Regions from separate parts of the Brevibacillus sp. FW301-21C12A genome, predicted to be linked through region 2. Evidence: predicted binding sites of a transcription regulator. Region 2 holds the regulator's gene; the other holds the start of a gene.

Region 1 (5,174 bases), on a different contig from region 2:
TGCCTGATCTATGTGCACGACCTGTGCCGACAAGCGGCGCGGCGCCTGCCCGTCATAGTACGTCAACGTCAAAACGCTCTTTGTCTGGAACGCCTGCCACACCAGCTCGCTTAGCGCTCCCAGTTGCTCCTGGTCCAGCTCGGGCGGCACGTAGCGGCGCTCCTCTTCCTTCATGCGCACGTACATTTCCCGATGCTCCGGCAACACAAACCGGCTCGAGACGAACAAATTTTCCTTTTTGGATACGCGTGTCTCTCTCATGCTCGCTTCTCTCCTTGGTGATGATCTCGTACCCATGCGCCGACAAGCTCCTGGCACTCGGCGCGCAACACCTCAATGATATAGCTCGCTTCCCGCAAGTACCCGCGCTGCCGGTAATGAACCACGTACGCATAATCCTCGCGGCGAGCGCTGACAATCGTGCATCCGAGTTGCCGCAAATGACGGCGCAATTGCTGATGCTTACGCTCTGCCCAGCGGGAGAGCTCCTGGAACACGTCCTGATAAGACAGCTTCAGCGGTACAACTCCCATCTGCCCCGCATCCGCCATCACCGCGTGAAACAGGATGCCAAACAAAATATATTGACGCACCAGCTCTTGCTCCCTCGCTTCTCCTGACGGCATCGGCTCTGTCACTTGTAATGCCCTCCGATCTTGCGGGCACGCTCCTTGGCCTGCCCCGCCTCCAAGGCTGAGGCCGCTCGCAAAATCGCATCCTGGCCAAAGCGCGCCCGAATGTCGTCCATCGCCTGGGCAAGCGAGCGGCGCTTGTGCGTGTCTGTAAACAAATTCAGTTGCACGATATTATCAGGCACGAGCTGCCCTAGCGTGACGCCAATGCTGCGCACAGGCCCCCCTGTCCAGTGCCGCTCAAACAGGCGACAAGCCGCTTCGTACAGCGCCATGGCGTCATTCGTCGCTTCCGCAAGCTTCATCTGGCGGCCAAAACCTTCGCCAGCCGCCAGATTCGCGCCGCGACAGCCGATGGAGAGCACCGAGCCCATCCGTTCTTTTTGCCGCGCCCGTCGGCACACTTCCTCGCACAATTCCAACAGCACGACCTTGATTTCTTTTGCCGTATGGTAATCGCGCGGCAACGTCATATGGTGGCCGATCCCTTTTTGTGTCCCGTATTCGTTCAACGAAACCGGCGAGTCGTCCAGGCCGTGCGCTGTGCGCCACAGCACCTCGCCATTCACGCCCCAGTGGCGGATGAGCACGGCGGGGCTGAGCGCAGCGAGCTGGCCGATCTGATAGACGCCCATCCGGTGAAAATGGCGCTTCATGCGCGAGCCTACCCCGAACAGTTTTTCGATGGGCAGCCGCCACAGCGTGTCGGCCAGCTCTGCCCGCTTGAGCCAAAATATCCCGCTTTCCTGCTTTTTGGCGAAGTTGTCACAGGCCATTTTCGCGAGGACCTTATTCTCTCCAATTCCGACCCGGCAGTTGACTCCCGTCTCCAGCCAGACGCGCTGCCGAATCTGGGCAGCCAGCTCCAGCGGATCGCCAAACAAGTGGACGCTGCCTGTCACATCGAGAAACTGCTCGTCGACCGAGTACGGCTCCACCTGATCGGTAAACGACTGGAAGATGCGCGTGATCTGCATCGACACCTGAAGGTAGTGCTCCATGCGCGGGCGCACTACCACGAGCTGTCGACATTTTTGTTGCGCTTGCCACAGCGCTTCTGCCGTTATCACTCCGTATGATTTCGCAATCGGACACGCGGCCAGCACCACTCCACTGCGCCGCTGCGGATCGCCGGCGACCACGATCGGCTGATTGCGCAGCGCCGGATTCGCCGCTTTTTCAATGCTGGCATAAAAGCTTTGCATATCGATCAAAAAAACAATCCGTTTGCCCGCATTAGGCATCACCATCATCCCCTGAACAAGAACTTGTGTTCCTATATGAACTTTGTTCTCATTATAGCAAACGTATGTTCGTTTTTATACCTGTCCCTCCGAAAAAAAACATGGTAATTATTTCTGCAAAGACAAGCACACGCTGGCAGGTGTTTGGCCGAGCGTGTGCGAATCCCATATGATATGTTATTTTTTGACAACCGGAATCCAGATTTCACTGCGAAACGTCGGCGATGTCGTGTCTTTGTCAGCATTCCACAGCATCTCCGGCCCTTCGGCCAGCTCGTAGCCGGAAGACAAAAACCACTCGGAGTAGATGCGCCCCCAGACGTCCTGCAGCGTATCCGGAAAAGGCCCTACGGCTTCGAAGACGGCCCACGTAGAGGCCGGGACTTCCAGCTTCGCCAGGCTCTCCGGGCAGTCCAGCGTAGTCGCCACTCCGATGTAATGGTCCAGCTCGCCGTTGTCCAGGCGGCCGTCGGAAAAGTTCGTGGATGCGCTCAACATCCCGAGCGGCTCTACATTGGAAAGCGACTTGAGCAGGCGGATCTTCTCGGCGTCGAGTGACGCCCACATGGCGGCAATCTCGGGATTCACCCCGTTGTAGATCAGCGGAACCCTTTTCTTCAAGCCGACGATGCGAAATGCCTCTTTTTCTTCCATGCGGTAATTCATGGCACTGCCTCCTTTGATGGATAGATGAAAGGTCATTCGCGGATAGGCTTTCAAGGACTGCCCGCTGGCTCTCGCTTCGCTGGGCGTCACCCCGTGCATCTGGGCAAAGGCGCGAGCGAACGAGTCAGGCGAGTTGTACCCGTACTTGACGGCGATGTCGATCACCTTCAGCTTGCTGTCTTTCAGGTCGAAAGCCGCGAGTGTAATGCGCCTGCGCCGGATGTACTCCGAGAGCGGAATGCCCGCCAAGGACGAGAACATTCTTTTGAAGTGGTATTCCGAGCAGCACGCCACCCGGGCGACTTCCTTGAAGTCGATCTCGCCAGCGAGATGTTCCTCGATGTAGTCCAAAGCTTCATTCAGCTTTTGCAGCAAATCCATGAAAACGACCTCCCTCACCACCACAGAATAGCAGACGCCAAACGAAGCCATCCGACATTTCGTGCCCGATTATGCAGGCTCGCTTCGGCTGGCATTCCTAACAAGCATACCATACCGCACCGAAAGGGATTGTTGCCCATGACCGCTTCTCCCTTGCACGCCGAAATCGGAGGCATTTTCGTCGCTGTCCGCGACATCGACGCCGCTTATCGCTTTCTGGAGGAGCTTGGCGTGGAGCTGACCAGCCCCATCCAGCACGGGCACTGGTTCACCTTCAAAGATCCCGACGGAAATGCGTTGATGGCAGCCAAATGTTAGCAAAAAAGAAGAGGTGACCCGCATGACCGTCCGCCTGCGACTGACTGTACCGACAGACCTCCCGTTCGTCTGCGACGTGGAGCAAGCGCCAGAAAATGCCCCGTTCATCCTTCCGTGGCCGGAAGAGCGCCACCGCGAGGCTTTGGATGATCCCGACATCTTGCACATGATCGCCGAGAAAACAGAAACAGGCCACCCCGTCGGCTACGTCATCATCGCCGGGCTGGCCAGTCCGCACCATTCGATTGAGCTCTTGCGCATTACGATGGCAGTAAAAAGGCACGGCTACGGCCGTCGTGTCCTGCGCCAGATTAAAGAGTGGGCTTTTCGCGAACAAAAAGCCCATCGGCTGTGGCTGGACGTCAAGGAAACAAACGGCGTAGCCCGCGCGCTCTACCTGTCCGAAGGCTTCCGCGAAGAAGGAATCTTGCGCGACTGCCTGAAAACAGGGGACACTTACGAATCGCTGGTTGTTTTATCCATGCTGGCCGACGAGTACGAAGCCTAGCGTCAGGTCTGGCCAGCCGTCACAAGCTAGAAAGCCAGCGTCCGATCCGTCATCACGTACAGCCATTTGCCGTCCGCGCTCGCTCCCAGGAGGGAAAGCCCCGCAGGAAGGCCCGACACGAGCACAGACTGCTGCTTCGTATCGGCGTCAAACAAGTACAGCGACTGCTTCAAGTCGGTTTCCTGCGCGGCTTTTTCCCATTCGGTAAACAAATAGCGGTGCGTGCCAGGCAGCCACAGGCCCTGGCCGCGCATGTCCATCAACTGCACGTTGCCCTTGAACAGCCCTGCATTCCAGTACATTTGGTACTCCCCGTCTGTCGACTGGACATACCCGGACCAGAAATCAGCCGGAACCGGGGGATGCCAGTCGATGACCTTGCCGCTCTTCCAGTCGTAGCGCTGGCGAATCTCCACAAAGCCCGCTTCCTCGCTTCTCATGGCAAACGTGGCGTAGCGGCCGTCGTCATGGAAGGAGACAGGCAGCACTTCCCCGTTGAACTCGCTCGTCGGAATCCAGCCTTTGATCGCCCCGGCAATCCGCTTCTCTGTTCCTTTTCCCAAGTCGTACACGACCAGATCCAGGTCTTTTTTCTGGTCCGCTCGCCCCACCGCCATCAGCAACTGATTCTGATCGTGGCTAAAGCTGGCTCCGTGCACATACCCTTGCACCTGGACACGGGTGACGCTGTCGCTGTTCGGAACGGTTGTTCCTTGCTCCGGCTGGGCGTAAAAGAACCCGCGCCGATCGGCAAAAAATACGCCCTCTCCGCGGTAGTTGTCTGTCAGCTCGACCGGATACGGAGTCCGCTGCTTTGTTTTCGTATCGTAAATCGAGTAGAGCATCGGATAGCGGGCGTCGCACTCGCAATACTTCGTAAAGCGGCTCTGCAGCACGTACCGTTGCTCGCGGTCGAGCAGCTCCATATTGGTCATGACGGAAAAGTCAGTCAGCTTTTCGCGCACTTTGCCGTCTACGGAAACGCGCCAAATTTGCGCAGGCGGCAGCACGACGGCGTGAAAGGCGTTGGAATCGCCGACGACCGCGCCTTTTGCCGACTTGGCTCCGGCCGCGCTAAGCACGTATTCCGTCCAGTCCCGCTCCTTTGTCTCCTGTTCCGGAAGCGTCACCAGAACTTGCAGTTGGCGGTTGCTCGCCCAATGAAAAGCGAACGCTGGCTCGATGAAGCCGAGGCCCTCTCTCGCCGCTTCTTCCTTCGCATGCTTGCGAATCGCCGCCTCTACGCTTCCCCGGTCCATCTCCTCGCGGAAAAACAGCGTGTACGCTTGCGGAGCAGCGCCGACGACTGTACGCAGTGGCGACTGCAGGCGCGGCTCCTCGTTCAGTTGAATGACCACGTCTTCTTTCATGGCCGCATAGTCAAAAGGCCGCTCCGGCTGCTTCCAGTCACTCGCTGCCTTCGTC
Region 2 (5,174 bases):
TGATGGTGTTTGTACCTTCTACTGTAAAAGGAGCGGAGTGCGCTGCAAAGGGAAAGAACGATTGTAAAAAGAACTCGGCATAGGAAAAGCACTGACCGTCTCGTGGACGCGCCAGTGCTTTTGTCTATTTGGCATACACAATCTTTTTGATCGTTTCCGTCGAGAGAAAGTACTGCTCGGCCAGCTCCTGGATGGAGGCGCCTTCGCGAAAAGCGTTGCGGATCGCGCTGTTGCGTTCATCCAACTGTTTTCTGCCGCCGGTCCGGGTCCCCCATTTGTGATGGGCCGTCTTCGGTTTCGGAATGTAGATGATTTCTCCCTGCACGTACTTTTGGATTTCTGCGATCAAGGTTTCTGGCAGCATGCTGGCTGCATTCACATATTTCATTTCCGCTCGCTCCTTATTTTTAAAGTGAAAAATAAGGGGCAAAGCCAGGAAATAAGAAATGAGATACGTTAGAGAAGGCGATGAATTGTCTAAACGACTGTCCACCTCATGCAAAGTATCGCCTTATTCCCAGGCTTTGCATGAGACGCTGCAGTATCTGGCAAACCAATTCCATTCACCAACCACACACCCCCTCGTTCGCGTTTTCTCCCTGCGCGCCGCCAAGTGCCCGCGCAGTAGTTCCCATTATAAATCATCTGTCCGCCATTTGCACCGCGGCTCTGGCGATTTTTTCGCCACGCGCGCGCCGTCCGCCTATGCGACAAAGGAGCGGGGGACTCTTTACCTGGTCACAAGAGTGCGGAGCTGTTCTTCCGTCCACTTTTCCACATCCAGCAGCGCCTGGTATGGATCGTCTCCCGGAATGTTAAAATAGGAGGCAAAAGCAGGTTCGGTTTTCAGGCCGTCTTGCTTGAGCTGGCGGATGGCGCGGAGGGCGTCAGCGCCACCGAGCAGCAGCAAACGGTGCTCGACGACCATGTGCCGATACGCATTTTGCTGTTCGACCGGGCGCGGTTGGGCAAACAGCTCAAACCAGAAGCCGCAGGCAAAAAACGTAATCAGGCAGGTGGGCACGCCTTGCACGAGCAGACGAGCTTCCTTGTAGCCTTCATACGCCGCATACGAAGCGCGGACGACGTCGGCAAACTGCTCGAGGTGGTGGCACTCGCAAATAATGTCCAGATCGCTGTCCGCAATGTCGATGTCCAGAGGGATCGTACCTGCGAGCACGGGATCGAACGCTTGCAGCCGCTGCATGACCGCGGATTGGGCGATGGCCTGGCCCGCAGCTTTTTGTTTCGGTGTCCCGTTGTGCAAATAAGAGAGGTCGCGCCAGTTTCGCGTCATAGTAACCCTCCGCTTTCGTTAAAATAGGCAGGTACTCCTCGCAGACGGCCTCACGGATTCGCAAAAGAAGAGTGCAACTTCAATCGGCTTTTTCTCGTATTACCTATGTGAGAGGAGTGCATAGAGAATGGATATTGTTCTTTGGATTATCGTGTTGGTGCTTTTCGCGCTAAGTATCGCCGGTATATTTTTGCCAGTACTACCCGATACGATTTTACTGTGGGCAGGCTTTTTGCTCTACCACTTTTTCATAGCCGATCCGGGAGCGGGGTTGCCAGCGTCTTTCTGGTGGGGGATGGTGGTGCTCAGTATTTTGCTGTACGGTGCGGATTTGTTGACCAACATGTTTTTCGTGAAAAAGTACGGCGGCTCCAAATGGTCTTCGGTGGCTGCGGCCGTAGGGATTGTTCTCGGAATCTTCGTGTTCCCGCCGTTCGGGATGCTGATTATGCCGTTCGTGCTCGTGGTGCTGGTGGAGTTGCTCGTGCAAAAGCAGCCGATAGAGAAAGCGGTAAAGGCAGGCTTTGGCTCGCTGATCGGCTTTTTGGGAAGCGCAGTTGTCAAAGTCGTGTTGCAGGTGAGCATGATCGTCTGGTTTTTCCTTGCCAGATAAATATAATGATAGAGACGAAAAAGGACAGCGGAGGCTGTCCTTTTTTCATGCGCTGGAACGATTAGTGGATGAGGCGATAGACGCCAATGACTTTTCCGAGAATGGTGACGTTGTCCAAAATGATCGGTTCCATCGTCGCGTTTTCCGGCTGGAGGCGGAAGTGGTTCTTCTCTTTGAAAAAGCGCTTGACGGTCGCTTCGTCTTCTTCTGTCATGGCGACGACGATATCGCCGTTGTTGGCGACGTGCTGCTGGCGCACGATTACGTAGTCGCCGTCCAGGATACCGGCGTCGATCATGCTGTTCCCGGAAATCCGCAGCATGTACACCTTGTCTGAAGTCACGATATTTTCTGGAAGCGGGAAGTACTCTTCGACGTCCTCAATCGCGGTAATCGGCTGCCCGGCGGTTACTTTCCCGATGACGGGAACGCGAACGACAGAGTCCTCGAAGTTGTCCTGGAAGCGGTCTTCCTCAGACAGCAGTTCGATGGCGCGAGGCTTGGTAGGGTCGCGGCGGATCAGCCCTTTCTTTTCCAAGCGCGCCAGATGACCGTGCACAGTAGAGCTGGAGGCAAGTCCGACAGCTTCGCCGATTTCGCGGACGGATGGAGGATAGCCTTTGTCCCGGACTTCCTTGCGAATAAATTCGATTATGGCTTGTTGTCTGCTGGATAATTTTGACATAGAGAGACACCCCTGATTTCTCGAACATGTTTTCCTATATTATACCATGGGAGCTTGCGTTCGACAAACATAAGTTCGATTTTGATGCGAACAGGAATTTTTGACAGGGTAAATGCATTTGATTCGACAGCATCGGCCAAATCTCGAAAAAAGCGCGGGCGGGCGGCCGGAGCCGTAAGTTGCAGCCGTTCCATTGTAATAGAGCCGGGCTAACTCCAAGTCGGCAAACAGTTCCATCGTCGCGGAGCCGGGCTTACGTCGAGCCACAAGCCGCTCCACTGTCGCAGAGTCGAGCTCACGTCAAACCGCCAGCCGCTCCAGTACCGAAGAGCCGAGCTTACGCCAAGCCACAAACCGCACCAACGCGGCACACTTGGACTTCTGTTCAGGCAGCAAGCAACCAGCTAGAAACGAGCTAAATCCACCCCAATAGAGTCGCCCGGCAGCGTCATCCGAAGCAAAAACGGCTGCGCACAGCAGCTCCGCGCGAATTTGCGAGACGGCGGTTTTTGTATTGACATGAACATATGTTCTCATTTATGATAGGGATACGAACTTATAGAACGTATGTTTGCAGGGGGTCATATTATGAATGCCATGTCTATCCATAACCGTTTCGAGAAAAAGCAGCCTCGCCGCGTCCGTTTGGGCATCACGAGAGGACAAGCTATTTTGTTTTTGCTGACGTTCTCTCTCTTTTTTTACTTGCTTACCGAACTGGTGTTTGCCTCTTCTGCGCATAAAGAGCCGTTAAAAGGAAAAGAAGTGACCGTTCGCTCCGGCGACAGTCTTTGGACGATTGCTGTGCGCCATCATCATTCGGAAAAGGTGGATGTGCGCGATCTGATTTTCGATATCAAAATGGCGAACAACCTCGACAGCAATCTCATTTATCCGGGGCAGACCTTGTTCATCCCGGAAACGGACTGATTCGAGCACTTGCCCGCCATCCGCTCTCTTGCCAGTTCCGACTGATATGATATAATAAAGCGGCATTACTACAGAGTGGGAGGAACCGGAACGTGGTATCTGACGCGGAAATTAAACGAATCAACGAACTGGTCAAGAAATCTCGCGAGGTTGGCTTGACTGACGAGGAGAAGCAGGAGCAAAAAGCTCTGCGCCAAAAGTACATCGATGCGGTCAAGATGTCGCTTCGAGCGAATCTGGATTCCATCCGCTATGTGGAAGATCTTGAGGAAAATCGTCCAAAACAGTAAACTTACTTGTATTGATACGGCAGACATCCTTGCTTGACGCTCGGGTGTCTTTTTGTTCCTGACGACTTCTGCCAGTTTTGCAATTGAGGAGGGGGACCAATGGCATGGGTGGCTGTAGCGGTTGGGGGAGCAGTCGGCTCGTTGCTTCGTTATGTGCTGGCGCTGGTTGCCAATCAGCCGGGCTGGCCTGTAGGCACGTGGCTGGCGAACATCATTGGCTCGTTTGCCATCGGCGTTTTGTTTGTGATCGGCAAGGAGCGGGGAGGCTTCTCGCCTGAGCTGTATCTTTTGTTTACGACAGGTATTATGGGCGGATTCACGACGTTTTCCACATTTTCGCTGGAAGTGGTTTCGTTCTGGGGAGAGGGACAATGGCTGCGCGGGCTCGTTTACGCCCTGCTCAGTATCGTGGTCGGCCTGCTCTCTTGTGCCGCGGGAATCTGGCTTGCCAGACAAATGCAATAACGACCATCACATTGATAAAAGACGAGAGGGGGGATGGGTGTGAGTACCCAACACCGCGATTACGAGGCAGAACAAAACAAGCTGGATGAGACGATTGCATTGATCGATGGGGAGATCGCTCGGCTGCGCGAAGAGATTCGGGAAGCGACCGACGATTACGTCAAGCAGGTCGTGAACGCAAGCAAGGCAAAAGACCTGCGTTATTTGGAGGATCACGGACGCGACAAGCCGTACTTTGGCCGAGTCGATTTTCTCAAGGACGAGGTTTACGAGCTTGACCAGGTGTACATCGGAAAAAGAGGGATCGTCCGCAGCGATACGTTTGATTCGATCGTCGTGGATTGGCGAGCGCCCATTGCCAGTCTCTATTATTCCGGAGAGAGCAAGGATGCGTTTTACCGGATGGGGCGCGAGATCGTGCGCGGCGAGGTGAGATTGAAGCGCAACTTCGCAATTGAGGACGGAAAAATCGTCGGGATTTACGATGGCGCTGTAAAAGAGACGATCAACCGCGAGATGGGGCACCCGGACGAGTTTTTGCAGGAAGGCTTCATCGACGAATTTTTGAACGCCAATCTGAACTTGACGAATGACAGCCGCTTAAAAGATATCGTCGCGACGATCCAGTCGGAGCAAAATGACATCATTCGCGCGGAAAAAGATCGGCCGATCGTCGTGCAAGGGGTTGCGGGCAGCGGAAAGACGACGATTGCGCTGCATCGGCTGTCGTACCTGATTTACAACTACCAGGATACGATGATGTCGAAAAAATTTATGGTGTTCGCCCCGAACCGGATGTTTCTGACGTACATATCAGAGGTGCTACCCGAGCTTGGCGTCGACGATGTTCAGCAATCGACGTTTGTAGACTGGGCGGCGCGGCTCGTGAAGCCG

What was found. Region 2 encodes LexA, which represses DNA repair genes until DNA is damaged. Its sites were predicted from a motif close to CGAACATATGTTCG; they were not measured.
Region 1: a site for LexA is predicted at 1,935-1,948, ahead of AC3WQH_RS14725 (DNA polymerase IV). Genes of this name have one in related genera too.

Annotation. Positions count from the first base shown of each region.
Region 1 covers NZ_JBYTBG010000022.1:4,305-9,478, reverse strand. Annotated here, with positions in the region: gene AC3WQH_RS14735 (YolD-like family protein) at 1-261, opposite strand, end outside; gene AC3WQH_RS14730 (YhjD family protein) at 258-638, opposite strand; gene AC3WQH_RS14725 (DNA polymerase IV) at 635-1,876, opposite strand; gene AC3WQH_RS14720 (AraC family transcriptional regulator) at 2,054-2,923, opposite strand; gene AC3WQH_RS14715 (VOC family protein) at 2,873-3,241, shown strand; gene AC3WQH_RS14710 (GNAT family N-acetyltransferase) at 3,264-3,749, shown strand; gene AC3WQH_RS14705 (hypothetical protein) at 3,776-5,174, opposite strand, start outside.
Region 2 covers NZ_JBYTBG010000001.1:109,610-114,783, reverse strand. Annotated here, with positions in the region: gene AC3WQH_RS00615 (CD3324 family protein) at 125-388, opposite strand; gene AC3WQH_RS00610 (DUF4269 domain-containing protein) at 731-1,297, opposite strand; gene AC3WQH_RS00605 (DUF456 domain-containing protein) at 1,425-1,910, shown strand; gene lexA (transcriptional repressor LexA) at 1,972-2,595, opposite strand; gene yneA (cell division suppressor protein YneA) at 3,184-3,525, shown strand; gene AC3WQH_RS00590 (DUF896 domain-containing protein) at 3,618-3,815, shown strand; gene crcB (fluoride efflux transporter CrcB) at 3,915-4,280, shown strand; gene AC3WQH_RS00580 (UvrD-helicase domain-containing protein) at 4,320-5,174, shown strand, end outside.